DNA from 3 places in the Rhizobium sp. WCS2018Hpa-16 genome. Region 3 is predicted to be linked to each of the others. Evidence: predicted binding sites of a transcription regulator. Region 3 holds the regulator's gene; each other region holds the start of a gene.
What was found. Region 3 encodes LexA, which represses DNA repair genes until DNA is damaged. Its sites were predicted from a motif close to TGTTCNNNNTGTGTTCNG; they were not measured.

Region 1: the regulator LexA is predicted to act here: its motif matches at 1,432-1,449, upstream of RQI55_RS20175 (ImuA family protein).
Region 2: the regulator LexA is predicted to act here: its motif matches at 3,243-3,260, upstream of radA (DNA repair protein RadA).

What each region holds. Positions count from the first base shown of each region.
Region 1 covers NZ_JAVTIX010000008.1:146,244-153,120, forward strand. Annotated here, with positions in the region: gene RQI55_RS20170 (GAF domain-containing sensor histidine kinase) at 1-522, shown strand, start outside; gene RQI55_RS20175 (ImuA family protein) at 1,512-2,264, shown strand; gene RQI55_RS20180 (DNA polymerase Y family protein) at 2,185-3,699, shown strand; gene RQI55_RS20185 (error-prone DNA polymerase) at 3,699-6,877, shown strand, end outside.
Region 2 covers NZ_JAVTIX010000002.1:966,668-973,544, forward strand. Annotated here, with positions in the region: gene purF (amidophosphoribosyltransferase) at 1-973, opposite strand, end outside; gene RQI55_RS10785 (CvpA family protein) at 1,112-1,699, opposite strand; gene radA (DNA repair protein RadA) at 1,796-3,196, opposite strand; gene alr (alanine racemase) at 3,304-4,479, opposite strand; gene RQI55_RS10800 (replicative DNA helicase) at 4,545-6,041, opposite strand; gene RQI55_RS10805 (MarR family winged helix-turn-helix transcriptional regulator) at 6,359-6,814, shown strand; gene RQI55_RS10810 (MFS transporter) at 6,811-6,877, shown strand, end outside.
Region 3 covers NZ_JAVTIX010000001.1:977,414-984,290, reverse strand. Annotated here, with positions in the region: gene pdhA (pyruvate dehydrogenase (acetyl-transferring) E1 component subunit alpha) at 1-923, opposite strand, end outside; gene RQI55_RS04955 (septum formation initiator family protein) at 1,077-1,394, opposite strand; gene eno (phosphopyruvate hydratase) at 1,543-2,817, opposite strand; gene kdsA (3-deoxy-8-phosphooctulonate synthase) at 3,041-3,889, opposite strand; gene lexA (transcriptional repressor LexA) at 4,133-4,855, shown strand; gene RQI55_RS04935 (glutathione S-transferase family protein) at 5,203-5,886, shown strand; gene RQI55_RS04930 (ComEC/Rec2 family competence protein) at 5,917-6,877, opposite strand, start outside.

The DNA.
Region 1 (6,877 bases), on a different contig from region 3:
AGGATGTCGGGTCTTGTGGAAAACGTGATGGACCTCGCGCGGGCTCGCATGGGCAGCGGACTTGTTCTTTCTACGTCTCTGAACGATCTTGCTGAAACCATCCGACACGTCGTTGATGAGGTGGTCCTGGCCAATCCGGCGAGACAGATCAATGTGTCGATCGAGATAGAGAAGGCCGTCGCAGTCGACCACGATCGGATAGCGCAGATGGTGTCAAATCTCGTCGCCAACGCTGTCACGCACGGCGCAGAGGACAAAGCTGTCGAAATCAGAGCGCAGTTGGAAAATGATGAGCTCGAAATTTCCGTCACCAATGGTGGGGAGCCCATCGAGGTATCTCAGATCGACAAGCTCTTCCTGCCGTTCAGACGAGGTGAGGGGAAGTCAGGGACGCAGGGCCTCGGCCTCGGCCTGTATATCGCTTCTCAGATCGCCCGGGCTCACGGGGGTCGGATCGATGTTCGCTCCGATCCAGCCGAAACTTGCTTTACTTTCAGAATGCCAATTTCAACGGCCCCGTGAGCTGTCTGAGACAATCGCTTTGACGACACCAGCCGCTCCAGATGATTGACGACGCGCGTGTGTCTATGCATGCAGAGCAAAATGGAAACATGTCGTCGGTCAACCCCTAGCGGGAGGAACTCAAAATGGGGGGGCGTGCCGAGGTGTCGGACCCAAACGGTGCGGTCGACGTGCTTCTCACTGCGGTCCACGGCAAGCGGTTGTTATGGCCTTGCCTTCGCGTGAAAATCATAAGCGATATCCAGACCATCTGATGTGTTGGGAACTTCCGCGATGGTTTTTGGTTAGATTTGCGAGATTGCGGTGTGTCAATCGGACACGACAGAGATGGTGAATGTAGCGGTTTTTCCGATTTCTCGCTGCAGGCAACGAAACGCCAGACGAGCGCCCAACCTGTCCACCGCTTTCTCGCTTTGGCCTTCAATTCGCGTCATCTCAGCCGCTATTGCGATCACCGACATCTTCCAGGCAGGGGAACCGCGTTCCGCAGTGATCGCCATTTGGGTGGCAAAGGCGCTCGCACCCCATCGCCAGCCGTCGTCTCAATCGTGAGAAGCTGACCCCGGAACCGAACTGTTCGACCAGTCCTTTCGCTCTAGTAGGTCCCGACGACCACACGGTGCACATGCGATCTCGATCACTGGTAGACGGCAATCCTTCAGCATCGGTCCTCCTTCGTTATCGGGCTTTGGTCGTCTTCTCGGCATCCCGTTTCCATTTGCCCTGCGTCACCCGGTCTGGCAGACCGGCATCACATCGATGTCCGCGCTGGCGTACCAAAAATATTTACGCCAGAAGGCCTGCGCCGGAATCTCCGCTACCATCATGATTCAACTCTATGAATCTTCGGCTTTGCTAATCCTAGGAGTAGATTCCTGATTTTCAGGTGTCTTGACGCCGCCGACGATAAAGAACAGAAGATGAACAATCAAGTTCTGGCGACATGATGTTGCACCTTTTCACTGCGATTTCGAAAGGATTCGTGACCGATGTCGGCTCTTCGCGAACAAGTGCTCGCTGATCTGCGCGAACGCATCTCGTCTATTCAGGGGGAGGGCGCAAAGAAGACGGGCTGTCTTGCATTCGGTGTCGAGGAGATCGACGCGATCCTTCCGGGCGGGGGCTTGGCTCATGGAGCACTCCATGAATTCGCGGGTGGCGGCTCTGGAACCGTCGATGGCGCAGCGGCTGCATTATTCGCAGCCGGGATCGCCGCTCGTACGAAGGGGCCGATAGTCTGGTGCCTGACGCGGCCCGATCTGTTCTTCCCGGCGCTCGCTCAAGCTGGGCTGCATCCGGATAGGGTCATCTTCGTGGAGAGCGACAAGGAAGAAGATGTCGCTGCCAACATGGAAGAGGCGCTTTCCTACGGCGGCTGTGGCGCGGTCGTCGGCGAGATGGTGCGGTTGCCAATGGTCGTGAGCCGTCGGCTCCAGCTCGTCGCGGAGCGAACGGGGACAATTGCCTTGGCGGTGCGCCGCTGGCGAAGGCAGACCGAGGCCAACGACTTCGGGCAGCCGACAGCATCAACGACGAGGTGGCGGGTGAGCGTGCTGCCGTCCGAAGAACTTCCGGTACCGGGAGTAGGGCGACCTAGATGGTTTCTTGAGTTGATGAGGTCCCGAGCGGGCGAGTGCAAAGAGTTCTGCGTGGGAGCATGTGATGGCAAGGGTCGTATCCATATTTCTGCCGGATCTGGCTACGGACAGGATCAGACGAAACGATCCCACCATACCGGATGATCAGCCGATCGCGGTCATCGCGCACAGTGGATCGAAGCGTTGGGTGTCGTCGGCAGATGTCGCGGCGCAAAAGATCGGTGTTCGCGTCGGGATGGCCGCGGCGAAGGCTCAGGCGATCTTCCGAGGGCTGATGCTAATAGATGCAGATCCCGCCGCCGATGCCGCCGCGCTGGAACGCATCGCGCTATGGGCGCTTGGGCACTATTCCCCAATAGTCGCCGTCGACGGTAAGGACGGTCTTGTGCTGGACACCGAGGGTGCCGATCACCTGCAGGGCGGAGAAGCAAAGATGATCAGCGGTATCGTGAATACCTTTTATTCGAGGAAGCTGACTGCGAAGGTAGCGATCGCGGATACATGGGGCGCGGCGCATGCATGCGTCCGTGCCATCAACCGGGATACCGTGATCGTTCCCCGCGGCGAGATCGTGCGCGCCGTCGAAAAGCTACCGATCTCATTGCTGCGGCTGCCGGAGAAAGTGGTCCAAGACCTCCGTATCCTTGGCTTTCATTCCATAGCCGAACTTTCCAATACCCCAAGAGCACCGCTGACCCTTCGTTTCGGACCAGAGGTCGGCCGCCGTCTCGACCAGATGTTCGGTCGCGCGGGAGAACCGATCGATCCGATCCGAACCGCCGATCTGGTTGAGGTCTCCAGATCGTTTCAGGAACCGATAGGTGCGGCCGATACGATCAATAAATACGTCGGTCGGCTCGTCGTCCAGCTCGTCGTCGAACTCGAGAAACGCGGGCTTGGCGCGCGCCGGACGGACCTCATCGTGCATCGGGTCGACAACACCCTTCAAGCGATTCGGGCAGGAACTGCAAAGCCAGCGAGGGATGTCGCGTGGCTCACCAAGCTGTTCAAGGATCGCACAGAGCAGATCGATCCTGGTTTTGGAATCGAGAAACTCGTCCTTGTTGCCGTGTCGGCGGAACCGCTGCTCGAGGAGCAGAAGGCTTCGTCTCTCGTTGAAGAAGAAATAACCGACCTCACGCCGTTGATCGATATCTTCATCAACCGCGGCGGCCAGCGCGTCTACCGCGTCGCACCCGTTGCATCGGATGTGCCCGAGCGGAGCGTGCAGCAGATCTCCGCCGTCGCCGATCAGATAGCTGAAAGCTGGGTCGGACATTGGCGCAGACCGACCAGATTGTTCGCACGACCAGAACAGATTCAGGCGATCGCGCTCATGCCCGACTATCCACCCGCCAGCATAACCTGGCGCGGCAAACGCCACCGTGTGAAGCGTGCCGATGGCCCCGAGCGCATATTCGGGGAATGGTGGAAGCGCCCAACAGAGCTGGAAGCGGTCAGAGATTACTTTGTTGTCGAAAACGACGACGGCGAGCGGTTCTGGATTTTTCGCTCCGGGGACGGGATCGATCCGGAAACGGGTTCCCATCGCTGGTTCATGCACGGAATCTTTGCCTGATGAAATATGCGGAGCTGCAGGTCACCACTCACTTCAGCTTTCTGCGGGGCGCATCGTCGGCGCAGGAGCTGTTTGCGACCGCCAAAGAACTAGGGATCGAAGCCGTGGGCGTCGTCGACCGCAACAGTCTGGCGGGGATCGTGCGCGCGTTGGAAGCTTCCCGCGAAACCGGGCTTCGTCTGGTCGTCGGCTGTCGCCTCGATCTGCAGGACGGCATGTCGGTGCTCGTCTACCCAACTGACAAGGCGGCGTATTCCCGGCTGACCCGCCTGATTACCGTCGGCAAGGGCAGGGGCGGCAAGAACAACTGTATCCTTCATATCGATGATCTCGCCCTCTATGCCGAGGGCCTTATTGGGATTCTCGTGCCTGATCTCGCAGACGATGTCTGTGCTGTGCAGCTCCGCAAGATGACGGAGATATTCGGCAGGCGCGCCTATCTTTCGCTCAGCCTCAGACGGCGACCCAACGACCAGATGCGGCTGCATGAGCTTTCGAACCTCGCGGCGAAGTTCAAGGTGAAGACTGTCGTCACAAACGATGTTCTCTTCCATGAGCCGTCCAGAAGACAGCTTCAGGACATCGTTACCTGCATTCGCACGAATACGACCATCAACGACGTGGGCTTCGACAGGGAACGGCATGCCGACCGCTATCTCAAGCCCCCGGAAGAGTTGGAGCGCTTGTTCCCACGATACACGCAGGCTCTCGAACGCACGATGGAGATCGTCGAGCAATGCAGGTTCTCGCTCGAGGAGCTGACCTACGAGTATCCCGAGGAAGCGCTGATCGACGGAATGGATGCGCAGCAATCGCTGGAGCACTGTGTCCGCGAGTGCATTCCCGACCGATATCCGGAGGGTCTGCCACAAAGCGTGCTGCGGACGGTCAAGCACGAACTCGATCTGATCAAGGAGATGGATTACGCGCCGTACTTCCTGACCGTCTACAGCATCGTTCGTTTCGCGCGCGAGCAGGGCATACTCTGCCAGGGCCGAGGTTCTGCCGCAAATTCGGCGATCTGCTACATCCTCGGCATCACCTCTATCGACCCGGAAACCAACGATCTGCTGTTCGAACGCTTCGTCAGCAAGGAGCGTAACGAGCCGCCGGACATCGATGTCGACTTCGAACACCAACGCCGTGAAGAAGTCATCCAGTGGATCTACAAGACTTATGGCCGCGACCGAGCTGCTCTCGTCTGCACCGTCACACGTTATCGAGCCAAGGGCGCAATCAAAGATGTCGGCAAGGCGATGGGGCTACCGGAGGACGTGACCAAAGCTCTGTCGTCCGGCCTGTGGTCGTGGTCGGAAGAGGTGACGGAGCGCAACGTTCGCGAGCTGAACCTCAATCCCGACGACTACCGTCTCGTGATGACGCTGCGGCTCGCGCGGGAGCTGATGGGTGCGCCGAGACATTTGGGCCAGCATGTTGGCGGTTTCGTCCTGACGCGTTCACGCCTGGACGATCTCGTACCCATAGAGCCGGCGGCAATGGAAGATCGGCAGGTGATCGAATGGGACAAGGACGATGTCGAAGCGCTCAAGATGATGAAGGTTGACGTTCTGGCCCTCGGCATGCTGACCTGCATGCAGAAGGCCTTCAATCTTATCCGTGAGCACAAGCACGAGGACCTCGATCTCGCCAAGGTTCGGCAGGAAGATGGCCCGACATACGCGATGATCCGCAAAGCCGATACTCTCGGCACCTTTCAGGTCGAAAGCCGGGCGCAGATGGCGATGCTGCCGAGGCTCAAGCCCAGAACGTTTTACGATCTCGTCGTTCAGGTTGCCATCGTTCGACCAGGCCCCATACAGGGCGATATGGTTCACCCCTACCTGCGTCGCCGGGAGGGCAAGGAACCCGTCGAATATCCGACACCCGAGCTGGAGGCGGTGCTTGGCAAGACGCTGGGCGTGCCGCTGTTTCAGGAATCTGCCATGCGGGTTGCGATGGTCTGCGCCGGGTTCACGGGCGGGGAGGCGGACCAGCTTCGCAAGAGCATGGCGACGTTCAAGTTCACAGGAGGGGTAAGTCGGTTCAAGGACAAGCTGGTCAGCGGAATGGTGCGGAACGGGTACACCCCGGAATTTGCCGAGAAGACCTTCTCCCAGCTCGAGGGCTTCGGGTCGTATGGCTTTCCGGAAAGCCACGCTGCGTCGTTCGCGCTCATCGCTTACGCCTCCTGCTTCATCAAATGCCATTATCCGGACGCCTTCGCCGCGGCACTGATGAATTCCCTGCCCATGGGCTTCTATGCGCCCGCGCAGATCATCGGCGATGCGCAGAAGCACGGCGTCGAAGTCCGGCCGATCTCAGTTCAACATTCACGCTGGGACTGCACGCTGGAAGACATCCCCGGCACGGACCGTCATGCCGTTCGGCTTGGCATGCGACAGGTCGCTGGGCTGGCCGTGCGAGATGCCGCGAGAATTGTCGCCGCAAGGATCGAGCGGCCGTTCGAAAGCGTCGATGATGTCTGGCGACGATCGGAAGTCCCGTCTGAAGCGCTCGTCCAGCTCGCCGAGGCAGATGCTTTTCGACCTGCGTTCAATATCGAGCGTCGTGATGCATTGTGGGCCATCAAAGCACTGCGAGATGAACCGCTGCCGCTGTTCGTAGCGGCCGCCGAGCGCGAGATGAAGACGGTCGCCGAGCAGCAGGAGCCGGAGGTCGAACTCAGGCAGATGACCGAGGGCCACAACGTCGTGGAGGACTACCAGCACGTTGGCCTGACGCTTCGAGCGCACCCGTTGTCATTCCTGCGCCGAGATCTGGCCGCACGCCGCATCGTCACTTGCGCGGATGCGATGAATGCCCGCGACAAGAGCTGGCTGTGCGTTGCCGGGTTGGTGCTGGTTCGGCAGAAACCGGGGTCGGCAAAAGGGGTCATGTTCATCACGATCGAGGACGAGACCGGGCCTGCGAACATCGTGGTCTGGCCGTCGCTGTTCGAAAAACGTCGTCGGGTCGTGCTGGGAGCATCCATGATGGCGATCCAGGGCAAGATTCAGAGGGAAGGCGATGTCGTTCACCTGATCGCACGGCAGCTCTATGACCTATCTAGCGATCTCTCATCTTTGTCGGACCGCGACGCCGAATTCCGGAACCCCAGCGGCAGAGGAGACGAGTTCGCACATGGGTCTCCCGGAGGAGGAGATGCGAGGGATCGTCC
Region 2 (6,877 bases), on a different contig from region 3:
GAATGCCGCTTTCCTGCGCAAAACCAAGCGCGGCAGGCGTGCCGCCATCTGGCACAGGCACGACAACATCGGCCTCAAGAGGCGCTTCCTTGGCAAGGATGCTGCCCATGTTTTTGCGGGTCGTGTAGACGTTGCGGCCGCCGACGACGGAGTCGGGACGGGCGAAATAGACATATTCGAACAGGCAGAGGCGTTCCGGCTGCGGCTTCACCGGCTTGCGCGCATCGATGGTCACGGAACCATCCGGCTGAATCTCGCAGATGATGACTTCGCCATTCTCCACGTCGCGCACGAATTTCGCGCCGATAATATCCAGTGCACAGGTTTCCGAGCAGAAAATCGGCTTTCCATCCAGATCACCCATGACCAGTGGACGAATGCCCGTGGGGTCGCGAGCGGCAATCAGCTTGGTGCGCGTCATCGCCAACATCGAGTAGCCGCCTTCCATCTGGCGGATGGCATCGATGAAGCGATCAGCGGTGGAGGAGTGGCGCGAACGGGCGATGAGATGCAGAACAACTTCCGTATCGGATGTCGACTGACAGATGGCGCCGGTTGCGATGATCTGACGGCGAAGGGTCAGGCCGTTGGTGAAATTGCCGTTATGGGCAACCGCGATGCCGCCTTCTTCAAGCTCGGCAAACAGCGGCTGAACGTTGCGCATCGCTACTTCGCCGGTTGTCGAGTAGCGTGTGTGGCCGATGCAGATCGAGCCGGGCAGACGCGCCAGCGTGGATGGGTTTGTGTAGTGGTCGCCGACAAGACCCATATGGCGTTCCTGATAGAAACGCTTGCCATCGAAAGACACCATGCCTGCGGCTTCCTGGCCGCGATGCTGAAGGGCATGCAGGCCGAGTGCTGTCAGTGCCGCCGCATCCGGGTGGCCCAGAATGCCGAAGACGCCGCATTCTTCATGCAGGGTATCGCCATCGAGAATGTCGTTGAGTGTGGAATGCGAAAGCGGCTCATTCATCTGGCGTGCCTTTGCTGAAGTGCCAAAAACAATAACCGCTCTGGCAGGGTGGTGTGCCAGTTTGGTCTGTCTGCTGCCTATATTGAATATCTAGCACAAATAGCGCGCCCTGCGTGGATTGCAAGGCGCACATGGTCATCAATTCGCTGGTGCCGGAGTGGTCGTTGCTGGTGCATCGTCCACAGGTGTCTGCTCGGTTGCACCTTCTGGCGGCTTGCCGAGAATGCGCGCCCGGATTTGCGGTTCGATATTATCGGGAAGCGCTGCCTCGAGCTTGGCAACAAGACCATCTAGGAATGGCTTGGATTTGGCCTGCGTGACCCATTCTGGCTGCGTGCGCACATCCACCAGCCAGTTCCAGAAAGCGACGGCAACGACCAGCAGAAGAATGCCGCGTGCTGCCCCGAAGAGGAAGCCGAGGGTGCGATCAAGCGCGCCGATGCGGCTATCGATGATAAAGTCGGCGATGCGGGACGTGATGAAGGAAATGACGATCAGCGCGACAAGGAAGATGACGCCAGCCGAACCGGCAATCGCAATCTTGTCGTCATCGGTATAATTGCGCGCATAGGGCAACAGTACCGGATAGAGATAATAGGCGGCCGCAACAGAGCCGCCCCAACTGGCGATGGACAGGATTTCACGCGAAAAGCCCCGCACCATGGCGAGAACAGCGGAGAACAGGACAACGGCGATAACGATGCCGTCGAAAATTGTAATGGGCATTTACCAACTCCGGAGGTCGCGACACTGAATGGGAGCGCCACTGTGCCAATTTTCGTTCCTCATACACTAGCCGTTTAGCCAGCGAAAGGATCAATCTTAGTCTTCCTCAACCTGTCTGAACCGGCTTCCCGACCCCGCAATACGTGCGACGAGATCCGGCAGGCTTTCGATTTCAGTCCAGCGCCCCTTGCTGCCCTTTGGCAATTCAGCAGATGCTGACGGCAGAAATGCGGAGGAGAAACCAAGTTTTTCAGCCTCTTTCAACCGTTGGCCTGTTTGCGAAACAGGTCTGACCGCGCCCGACAGGCTGACCTCGCCGAAATAGACGCAATCGGCGGGCAGGGCAAGACCGGCAAGGGATGAAACCAGTGCAGAGGCAATCGCCATATCTGCTGCGGGCTCGGAGATACGATAGCCGCCGGCAATGTTGAGGTAGACGTCATGGCTGCCCAGCTTTACGCCGCAATGGGCCTCCAGTACGGCAAGGATCATGGCGAGGCGCGACGAATCCCAGCCCACGACGGCTCTGCGCGGCGTTCCAAGCGATGTCGGGGCCACCAGCGCCTGTACCTCAACAAGAACGGGGCGCGTTCCCTCCATGCCCGCGAAAACGGCAGCGCCGGGTGACTTCTCGTTGCGCTCGCCCAGAAACAGCTCCGATGGGTTGGATACTTCCCGCAGGCCCTTGTCCGACATTTCAAAGACGCCGATTTCGTCTGTCGGACCAAAGCGGTTCTTCACGGTGCGCAGAATGCGATAGTGATGGCCGCGATCGCCTTCGAAATACAGCACCGCATCGACCATATGCTCGACAACACGCGGACCGGCGATCTGCCCGTCCTTCGTGACGTGGCCGACAAGCACCATGGTTGCACCCGTCTGCTTGGCAAAGCGGATCATCGCCTGAACGCCCGTGCGGACCTGCGTGACCGTGCCGGGTGCGGAATCAGCGGTATCGCTCCACAGGGTCTGGATCGAATCGATGATGATGAGATCCGGCCGCTTGCCTTCCGATATCGTCGCCAGAATATCCTCGACATTGGTTTCCGCTGCCAGAAGCACATCCGTATCTGCCGCCCCAAGACGCTGGGCGCGTAGCCGGACCTGCGCCACCGCTTCTTCACCCGAGACGTAGACAATGCGATGGCCGCGACGGGAAAGGGCGGCGGCTGCCTGCATGAGAAGGGTGGATTTGCCGATGCCTGGATCGCCGCCGATCAGGACTGCCGAGCCGCGCACAAAGCCGCCACCGGTTGCGCGGTCCAACTCGCCCATGCCGGTTGGAATGCGCGGTGCTTCCTCGATCTCGCCAGAGAGCGAGGTGAGGGTGACGGGTCGGCCCTTTTTCGGCGTTTTGCCGGGCCCAGAGCCGATGCCACCCATCGGGTCTTCTTCAACAATCGTGTTCCACTCGCCGCAGCCTTCGCATTTGCCTGCCCAACGGGTGTGGACCGTGCCGCAGTTCTGGCAGATGAATTGTGTCTTGGCTTTGGCCATGAATGTCTATTTTCTTTGCGTTAGGAATCTGAACTGGAGAGGCTTTCGATCACCTTTTGTTCTCGTTAGCACAGTTTGCCAAAGCTTTCCAAGAGGCAATCAATGCCTCACTCGTCTTCGACAAGATATTGCCGCTCATAGCGCAGCCCAAGCCCCGTCAGCATTTCGTAACCGATGGTGCCTGCGGCGCGCGCCACGTCATCGACCGCCACGTTCGGGCCGAAAAGCTCGACGTAGTCGCCAGCGCGTATGGCGTTGGGCGGCACGTCCGTCACGTCGAAAATCGTGAGGTCCATGGTCACGCGGCCAGCGACTGGCACCTTGTGGCCATTGATGAAGCCATGAGCCCCGCCATTGCCCATATCGCGCAGCGGGATGCCTGAGCCGGAAAGCGAGCGATGGTAGCCATCGGCATAACCAACCGAGGCAATCGCCAGCCGACTGGCGCGCGTCAGGCGGTGAGTTCCGCCGTAGCTTACCGTCTGGCCTTCACCAGCATCGCGGATCTGGATGATCCGGGCCTCGGCCTTGGCAACCGGGCGCATGGGATTTGTCATGTCATTGACCGCTTCGCCGCCATAAAGAGCGATGCCGGGGCGGGTGAGATCGAAATGGTAATCGGCGCCGAGGAAGATTCCAGCGGAAGCTGAAAGGCTTGATTCGATACCTTTGAAAGCTTGGCTAACCTGCCGGAATGATTCGAGCTGTAACGCATTCATCGGAGAAGATGGCGTATCGGCGCAGGCAAGGTGGGATAGGACAAGGACTGGATCGAAGCTTGCGGGGCGGGTCGAATCTTCCGCCAGAAACAGCGCATCCTCCAGCGGCAGACCAAGCCGGTTGAAACCCGTATCGACATGCAGCGCAAACGGATGGTCGCCGCGCTCAGCCAGTGTCCCCATCCAGAAGGATAGCTGTTCTTCCGAGGCGATGACCGGCACAAGGTCATTGTTGAAAACATGGCCTTCCTGCCCTGGCCACAGGCCGGACAGTACGAAAATGCGTGCCTCTGGCGCATGCGGGCGCAGGGTCACGCCTTCCGCAACGGAGGCCACGAAGAAATCACGCGCGCCCGCGTGATAGAGCGTCGCCCCGCAATCCTCGATCCCCATTCCATAGGCGTCGGCTTTGACAACCGCGCTGGCCCGCGCCTTGCCGGAACGTCTGGCCATATCTCGCCAATTATCCGCAAGTGCTGAAAGATCGATGGTAACGCGCAACGGCGCGATGTCGAAGGCATCGTTCTCAGTGTCGGAAAAGCTTTCGTCGAACTCGTCTATCATGATTTCCATACCGTGAAAAAACTGCGCCCCGCGCTTTTGGTAAGGGCGGGGCGAAATCCGGGGCGTTAGGTCTCTTCGTATTGCGTGAAGGAAGGGTCTGCAAGGTCTGCGAAGCGGGTGAACTCCGACTGGAACTGCAGCTTCACCGTGCCGGTCGGTCCGTGGCGCTGCTTGGCGATGATAACGTCTGCCGTGCCTTTGACCTTATCGAACAGGGCTTCCCACTCGCCATATTTCGGATCGGAAATATCGCGGGGCTCCATGTTCTTGACGTAGTATTCTTCACGGAACACGAACAGCACCACGTCGGCGTCCTGCTCGATGGAGCCCGATTCACGAAGGTCTGACAGTTGTGGGCGTTTGTCTTCGCGGCTTTCCACCTGACGGGAGAGCTGTGAGAGCGCGATGATTGGAACATTGAGTTCCTTGCCAAGCGCCTTCAAACCCGTGGTGATCTGGGTGATTTCCTGCACGCGGTTTTCACCGGATTTGCCGGAACCAGTCATCAGCTGAATATAGTCCACCACCAAGCAATCAAGGCCGCGCTGGCGCTTCAATCGACGCGCGCGGGCGGAAAGCTGCGCGATGGAAATACCACCGGTCTGGTCGATATAGAGCGGCACTTTCTGCATCATCTGGCTGCAGGCAACAAGCTTTTCGAAGTCGGCCTCGGTGATTTCACCACGGCGGATTTTCGAGGATGACACTTCGGTCTGCTCGGAGATGATACGGGTTGCCAGCTGCTCGGACGACATTTCGAGCGAGTAGAAACCTACAACGCCGCCATTCTTGGCCTTGTAGGTACCATCCGGCTGAATTTCCTGCTCGTAAGATGCGGCAATATTATAGGCGATGTTGGTAGCAAGCGAGGTCTTGCCCATGCCCGGGCGTCCGGCGAGCACGATCAAGTCAGAGCGCTGCAAGCCACCCATGCGGGCATCCAGCGAGTGGATACCGGTGGAAATGCCCGACAGGTTGCCGTCACGCTCGAAGGCCGCCCCGGCCATATCGATGGCAAGCGAAACGGCGTCATTGAAAGACTGGAAGCCGCCGTCGTAACGGCCCGTTTCCGCAAGCTCGAACAGACGTCGCTCGGTGTCTTCGATCTGCGTCTGCGGCGGCATGTCCAGCGGCGCGTCATAGGCGATGTTGACGACATCCTCACCGATCTGGATCAAAGCGCGGCGAAGGGCCAGATCGTAGATGGCGCGGCCATAGTCTTCGGCGTTGATGATCGACACGGCGTCCGATGCCAGGCGCGCGAGATATTGCGCAACCGTGAGGTCGCCAATCTTTCCGTCAGCGGGCAGAAACGTCTTGATCGTGACCGGGTTGGCGGTCTTGCCCATGCGGATGATATCGCCCGCCACTTCGAAAATCTTGCGGTGAAGCGGCTCATACAGATGCACGGGCTTCAGAAAGTCGGATACGCGGTAATAGGCGTCGTTGTTGACGAGGATGGCACCCAGCAGCGCCTGTTCCGCTTCAATGTTGTTGGGCGCCTCGCGGTAGAGCGGTTCGGCAGCCGGGGCGGGGGTGATCTTTCTCACAGGGTCGTTCATGGTTTTCTGTGATCTCCCTTGAGGCTGGTTCGGAGCCTTCGTTTCTTGCAAGCCTGCCGGTTTGAAGGCAGCGGCCGCAGCAGTCAAGGACAATGCGGCAACAGTGAGTGAGAGCTTGCCGGATTGGTAACAGGCGACCGCATGCCAGATGTTTTCAACACTAATCCACAGGCTGGCCCACAGCCGCGCCGAATCGTTCCCAGTCTGCCATGAGTTTACGGCATGGCAGCTATTTCAACAAAGAGACTTGCAAATCCTCAATCTCAAAAATACATAGGATGGCAATGGGTAGCATGCTAATTATAAGGTCTATTGACTTGTCCCGTGCGACAGAAAAAGAACAGCTTTTTGATGAGATGGCGGCCTTTAACCGAAAGCTCAGATCATTCTTCGATGCAAGGGTGGCAGAGCAGGGGCTGACGCTTGCAAGAGCACGTGCGCTTTTTGTACTGTCTCGCCGTGGTCCGCTGACGCAGAAAGAGCTTGCCGAAGAGTTGGAAATCGAAACGCCGACGCTTGTGCGTGTGCTGGATGCCATGGAGAAACAAAACCTCATAGAGCGGCGTTCTGATGAAAATGACCGCCGTGCCAAGCGCATTCACATGACGCCTGAGGGTATCACGACATTCGAGGATGTGCATATGCAGGCGAAATCCATGCGGGCTGACATCGCTGCCGATATTTCGACGGATGATATAAGCGCTGCTTTGCATGTCGTTCGTCGTCTGTCTGCCAATCTGCACAACCTTTCCGGTGAAAAGGGGCAGTCGTGAGCAACGCCGTTTCAAACATCAATGACGTGACCGCTGATGCGGCAAAGCAGGCGCCGGAAGTGC
Region 3 (6,877 bases):
GCCCAGCCCTTTTCAAGGAGACGGGCTTTGACCTGCTCGATTGGGTCATGTTCCGCGCGCATTTTCTGCACTTCATCTTTGGAACGGTATTTCGCCGGGTCAGACATGGAGTGACCACGGTAACGATAGGTCAGCATTTCAAGAATGATCGGACCCTTGCCGGAGCGGCAATGTTCCAGCGCCTCATCGGCAGCAGCCTTGACGGCACGAACATCCATACCATCGACCTGCATACCCGGAATACCGAAGCCAACGCCACGCAGCGAGTAGTTGGACTGGGCGGTTGCGCGCGCAGTCGATGTACCCATGGCGTAATGGTTGTTTTCGACGATATAAATGATTGGGAGCTTCCAGAGAGCAGCCATGTTGAAGCTCTCATAGACCTGGCCCTGGTTGGCCGCGCCATCACCGAAATAGGCGACGGAAACACTGTCATTGCCGCGATACTTGTTAGCAAAGGCAAGACCGGTTCCGAGAGAAACCTGGGCACCCACGATGCCGTGTCCCCCGTAGAAATGCTTTTCCTTGGAGAACATGTGCATGGAGCCGCCCTTGCCTTTCGACAAGCCGCCGCTTCGTCCGGTCAACTCAGCCATGACGCCACGCGCGCTCATGCCAGCAGCCAGCATGTGGCCGTGGTCGCGATAGGCAGTGATAACCTGATCACCTTCCTTCTGAGACATGTTCATGCCCACAACGACAGCTTCCTGCCCGATGTAGAGGTGACAGAAGCCGCCGATGAAGCCCATGCCATAAAGCTGGCCGGCCTTTTCTTCGAATCGGCGGATCAACAGCATCTCGCGATACGCGTGGAGCTCTTCATCTTTGCCGAACTCCGGCGTGTTCTGGCCGGTAAATTCCTTAGCGGCTGTCTTTGCCGTGGTCTTGCGGCCGGATACGGTCGCGTTTTTTCGCGGTGCCATACATCCCTCCCTGAGTTGCCATTTAGAATGGTTGGATCGGTGCGCACCATATGCAAGAAAACGCGAAGCAGCAATGGCATAAACGCATGGCTCGTATTCGCCCTAAGTGACTGCGAATAAATTAAAAAATGAGATTAACTGAAATTCGGTTAATCAAAAATATGTGTTCATGATGACGATTTCGTCGGCGCGTGACATGTTCAGCTGATAGCGAGAGATCTCATCGATCATGTCGCGCTCGAGCGAGCCATCACTCATCAACTCAACTTGGCGCTCCAGCGCCGTGCGAGCCTTGGTAAGCTTGGCCAGTTCCGCCGAACGGGCGACGCGCTGCTTCTCCAACTGCTCCGCAGCCTTCAGCCCGAAATCACCATGGATGGAATGATACCCGAAATAGGAGAGAAACGCGACCGTGATTGCCGGAACGACAAGACGGCCAAAACGTCTTTTCTTGTGATGCTTGGTCCACATACTCTGAAACAGCCTTCAAACGCGTTACTGAAGGCATCATAGCGACATATGCTTAACCATCCGTTGACCTTAACGCACGCTCCGACCGCAGCGCACAAAAAAGCCCGGCGTTAACCGGGCTTTTCGTCGTGTCATATCGATATCGAAATCAGCCGCGAAGAATGGAGCGACCTGCATAGGCGGCCTGTGGGCCGAGCATTTCTTCGATACGGATCAACTGGTTGTACTTGGCCAGACGGTCAGAGCGCGAAAGCGAGCCTGTCTTGATCTGTCCGCAGTTGGTGGCAACTGAAAGATCGGCAATCGTGGAGTCTTCTGTTTCACCAGAGCGGTGAGACATGACAGCCGTGTAGCCAGCCTTGTGTGCAGTTTCAACAGCATCGAGCGTTTCCGTCAGCGATCCGATCTGGTTGACCTTGACGAGGATCGAATTGGCAACGCCCATCTTGATGCCGTCACGAAGGCGGGCAGAGTTGGTCACGAACAGATCGTCGCCAACCAGCTGAACTTTCTTGCCGATCTTGTCTGTAAGGTACTTCCAGCCGTCCCAATCGTCTTCGGCCATGCCGTCTTCGATCGAGATGATCGGATACTTACCAGCGAGCTCGGCGAGATAATCCGCCATGGCTTCAGGCTCCAGCGTGCGACCTTCGCCTTCCATCACGTATTTGCCGTTCTTGAAGAATTCCGTCGAGGCGCAATCGAGAGCCAGCGCCACGTCTTCGCCTGGCTTGTAACCAGCCTTTTCAACGGACTTCATGATGAAATCGAGTGCTTCCGGCGCGCTCTTCAGGCCCGGCGCAAAGCCGCCTTCGTCGCCCACATTGGTGTTGAAACCCTGCGCAGACAGTTCCTTCTTCAGAACGTGGAAGATTTCAGCGCCGATACGCACCGCGTCACGGATATTTTCCGCGCCGACTGGCATGATCATGAATTCCTGAAAGTCGATTGGGTTATCGGCATGCGCGCCACCATTGATGATATTCATCATAGGAACTGGCAGCAGATGCGCGTTCGGGCCACCAACGTAACGATAGAGTGGCAGGCCCGTGGTTTCAGCAGCAGCCTTAGCAACAGCCAGCGAAACGCCGAGGATGGCATTGGCACCGAGGCGCGATTTGTTCGGAGTACCGTCGAGTTCGATCAGTGTCTGGTCGACATGGATCTGGCTCTCGGCATCGAAACCGCCCAGCGCATCGAAGATTTCCGTGTTGACGGCTTCGACTGCCTTCTCGACGCCCTTACCGAGGTAACGCTTGCCGCCATCGCGCAGCTCTACGGCTTCATGCGCGCCGGTGGATGCGCCCGATGGAACCGCTGCGCGGCCGAAAGAGCCGTCTTCAAGATAGACATCTACCTCAACGGTCGGGTTGCCGCGGCTGTCGAGAATTTCGCGTGCGATAATGTCGGTAATGGCTGTCATGATCTCTCCCTTAGGATTGGAACAGTGTTTTTCAGGTGCATGTCTTAAAGCGCATGAGGGAAGCTGTGAAGAAGTTTCAGATTCCGGCATGCGATAAAAACACGTCGCCAGAGCGGCGAGTCGTTTGGTATTCGTCTTCCGCTGTAGCCGATGCGGAAGAAATTACAATGACAAGCCCCGTCCTGCGCGATGGTTTCCATCGACGCCTCTCGGCGCCGAAATATCAGGCGGATTTGGTGATATTGTCGAAAGCCAGAAGTTTTTCGAGAAGCTTCGGCATATCTTTCAGGTGAACCATGTTGGGGCCATCGGACGGCGCATTATCAGGGTCCTCATGCGTCTCTATGAAAAGACCGGCAACACCAACGGCCACCGCCGCGCGTGCCAATGTTTCCACGAACTCGCGTTGACCACCTGTCGAGCCACCCTGCCCGCCGGGCTGCTGAACGGAATGGGTCGCATCGAATATAACTGGCGCACCGAGCGATGCCATGATTGGCAGTGAGCGCATATCCGACACAAGCGTATTGTAGCCGAAGGATGCACCACGCTCGCACAGCAGCACATTGGAGTTGCCGCTGTCATTTAGCTTGGCCAGCACGTTCTTCATGTCCCAGGGTGCCAGAAACTGGCCCTTCTTGACGTTGATCACTCGGCCGGTCTTTGCAGCAGCCACCAGCAGGTCCGTCTGACGGCTGAGAAATGCCGGAATCTGCAGAATATCTATGACGGGCGCAACAATGGCGCACTGCTCTTCTGTGTGAATATCCGAAAGGACTGGAAAGCCGAACTGCGCCTTCAACTCGGCGAAGACTTCCAGCGCCTTGTCGATGCCGATGCCGCGCTGGCCCGAAAGCGAGGTGCGGTTGGCCTTGTCGTAGGATGATTTGTAAACAAGGCCGATTCCCAGCTTGCCGCAGAGTTCGGCCAGCGTTTCGGCAATCATGAAAGCATGGTCACGGCTTTCCATCTGGCACGGACCGGCAATCAGGGAAAACCGTTCGGTGTTCGAGAAAGAGACCGCAGCAGCGCCCTCGCCGGCAATGACCTTCAGATTGTTCGTCGCACTCATGGTTTTCCCTTGGAACAAATGAAACAGTGCACGGGCATCACGCCCGATCTTGGCAACGCATGTAGCAGTAAGCCGACAGCGAGTCACGGTATAGGAGCGGTATTCGGCGGGATTGTGGGCAACGCTGAAACTCGTTTGTACTTTCACTGAGTTTTAAGGGATTGCAGAACACATATGGAACAGATAGTGTTCGTTCTGTATTTGTTTCCCGAATCTCCGCCTCGAATCGTCAAGGGTCTCTTCATGCTCACGCGCAAACAGCAGGAACTGCTTCTATTCATTCATGAGAGAATGAAAGAGTCCGGCGTGCCACCATCTTTCGATGAAATGAAGGATGCACTGGAGCTTGCATCAAAGTCAGGCATCCATCGGTTGATCACAGCGCTTGAAGAGCGCGGCTTCATTCGCCGGCTACCGAACAGAGCCCGTGCGCTCGAGGTTATCAAGCTTCCCGAATCATATTCGCCCCCGGAAAAGCCACAGCGCGGCTTCACGCCAAGTGTTATTGAGGGCAGTCTCGGCAAAACCGCAGCTGTTGAGCAACGGCCTCAGCCATCATCTTCCAACAGCAGAAATTCTGAATCAGTCAGCGTACCGGTCATGGGACGCATTGCAGCGGGCGTGCCAATCTCCGCCATCCAGAACAACACTCATGATGTGGTCGTGCCGATGGATATGCTGGGTGCGGGTGAGCATTACGCGCTTGAGGTCAAAGGCGATTCGATGATCGAAGCCGGTATTTTTGACGGCGATACCGTCATTATCAAGGATACCAGCACCGCAAATCCCGGTGATATCATCGTGGCTCTGGTGGACGAAGAGGAGGCAACGCTTAAGCGCTTCCGTCGCAACGGCGCGTCTATCGCACTTGAAGCTGCGAACCCTGCTTATGAAACCCGCATATTTGGACCCGACAGGGTCAAGATTCAGGGAAAGCTTGTTGGTCTGATCAGGCGTTATCACTGACCAGCCTGACAGGCTCTTGCCTCGCTTTTCAGGCGCAGTCTTAACTCTGTTGACGCTCGCGGGGCCTCAAGTCACCGCGCGGTGATAGAACTTGTTAGCCGGGTATCGATTCCACTGCGATTCGGTGATTTGGAGTGGATTTTCCGTTATGTCAGCAGATACTTATGGCATGGGAATTTCGCCGTTGCGTTTGTAGCTGGTGCTTGTGAGCCGGCGTGATCGCCACGCTGGTTACGGTCATCAAATAATTTGAATGATGCCATCGCTGTGGATGGCTTTATGCAAGAAATTCTCTCGTTTACTGATAGTTTTCTCTTTTTGATCGCTGCCTTTTAGGAGCGCTGCTCATGTATCAACTTTTCATCGCCAACAAGAATTACTCGTCTTGGTCACTGCGAATCTGGGTGCTGATGCGCACGCTCGGAATTGGATTTTCCGAGCGATTCATGCGTTTCGATGACAAGGACCATGCGTTTTCGGAGTTTTCACCGACATCGAAAGTTCCATGTCTTGTGGATGGCGATCTGACCGTTTGGGAATCGCTCGCCATCACCGAGTATCTTGCGGAAAAGCATGATGGCGTATGGGCAGCGGATGCAAAGGCACGGGCCTGGTCTCGCTCTGCCGCGGCGGAGATGCATGCTGGCTTCTCCACATTGCGCAACAACCATCCCATGAGTGTTGGTCTTCGAATTAGGCCATCCTCCATATCGGACGCATTGCAGAGAGATATTTCCCGGATAGACGCCTTGTGGCAGCAAGGGCTGGCAGCCCATGGCGGTCCATTCCTGGCCGGGGCCGGGTTCACAGCTGTGGATGCGTTTTTCTGCCCGGTTGCGTTTCGGTTTCAGACCTACGGAACGGCGCTGTCTCCAGCATCGAAGCACTATATGGATCACCTCCTCTCCCTACCGGCAATGCAGGAATGGGAACAGGCGGCCCTTCTCGAACCGTGGCGCGATGATGCGCATGAGGCTGAGGCGCGGGATGTGGGGGAATGGCTTGCGGATTTGCGCGCAGTCCCGACGTGACGAGCAGCGGCGCGCTCCAAAGCACATGAGTTATGGACGGCCTGTGAGCAGGTGTTCGATATGGGCCGGAATTCCTGTATTGAAGCTTTTGTCGCGCCAGTCGTAGTGGCGGTGCTCCGTCCATGGCCGATTGTCGCTCAGCATGGCAGCCCTTGTGGTCAGGACCGGCTTTGTTGCATCGCCTAGCCATAGCTCCATCGACCCCGTGCGGCGCAAGGTTTCGTGAGTGATGAGAATGGCGCCAGAACGGCATGTGGTGAAGGGAACGCTGCGTGTCGTGACAACAATATTGGCAATATCGCAGGCCAATCCCGCGAATGCAGTGTCGAAGACTACCGCTACAGTGATGCCGATTTTGGATTTCGATACGCACCAACTGTTTTTTCGACAGGTGAATCCATCTGGTTTCAGGAGAGCCCTCTGCATCTCCTTCCGTTCTTTCGCTTTGGCTTGGTCCGTCAGCGTTGAGCGGCGTCCGGTTTGTGAGTCATCCCCAACTTCGTCGTCACTATCCGGTGACTTTTCTGCGTCAAGCATATCTGCTGGAATATGGCGCTCCGGCAGGGGCAGCGCCCTCGCCCACTGATCATAGATGAAGCCCGACGCCCGCTGCTTTGTGGTTGCCACCGCATCGTCATTCAAAAGAGCAACGAGCGACCCATCCTCGTAGATCAAAAAGTCCGGCTTGCTGCGCCATTGCTCCGCGCTCAGCAGCACAAAGCCCGCGGCAACGAAGGGTAGACCAATCAATGCAAGCCGGGTGCGTAAAAGGGCGAGCAGCAGAAAACCTGTCGTCGACACAGCGAGGAACCAGCTGTTCTGCCGTCCAATCGTCACATCCCCGCCCCAGCCTGACACCGTTGTCGCGATGTCGATGACCATTGCCATTCCATACCCCATGACCTTGATGAATGGAGCATCAAGCCCGAACGGCATCAGCAGCATGCCCATCAGCGCAAACGGCATGACAATGAGTGACATGATTGGCATC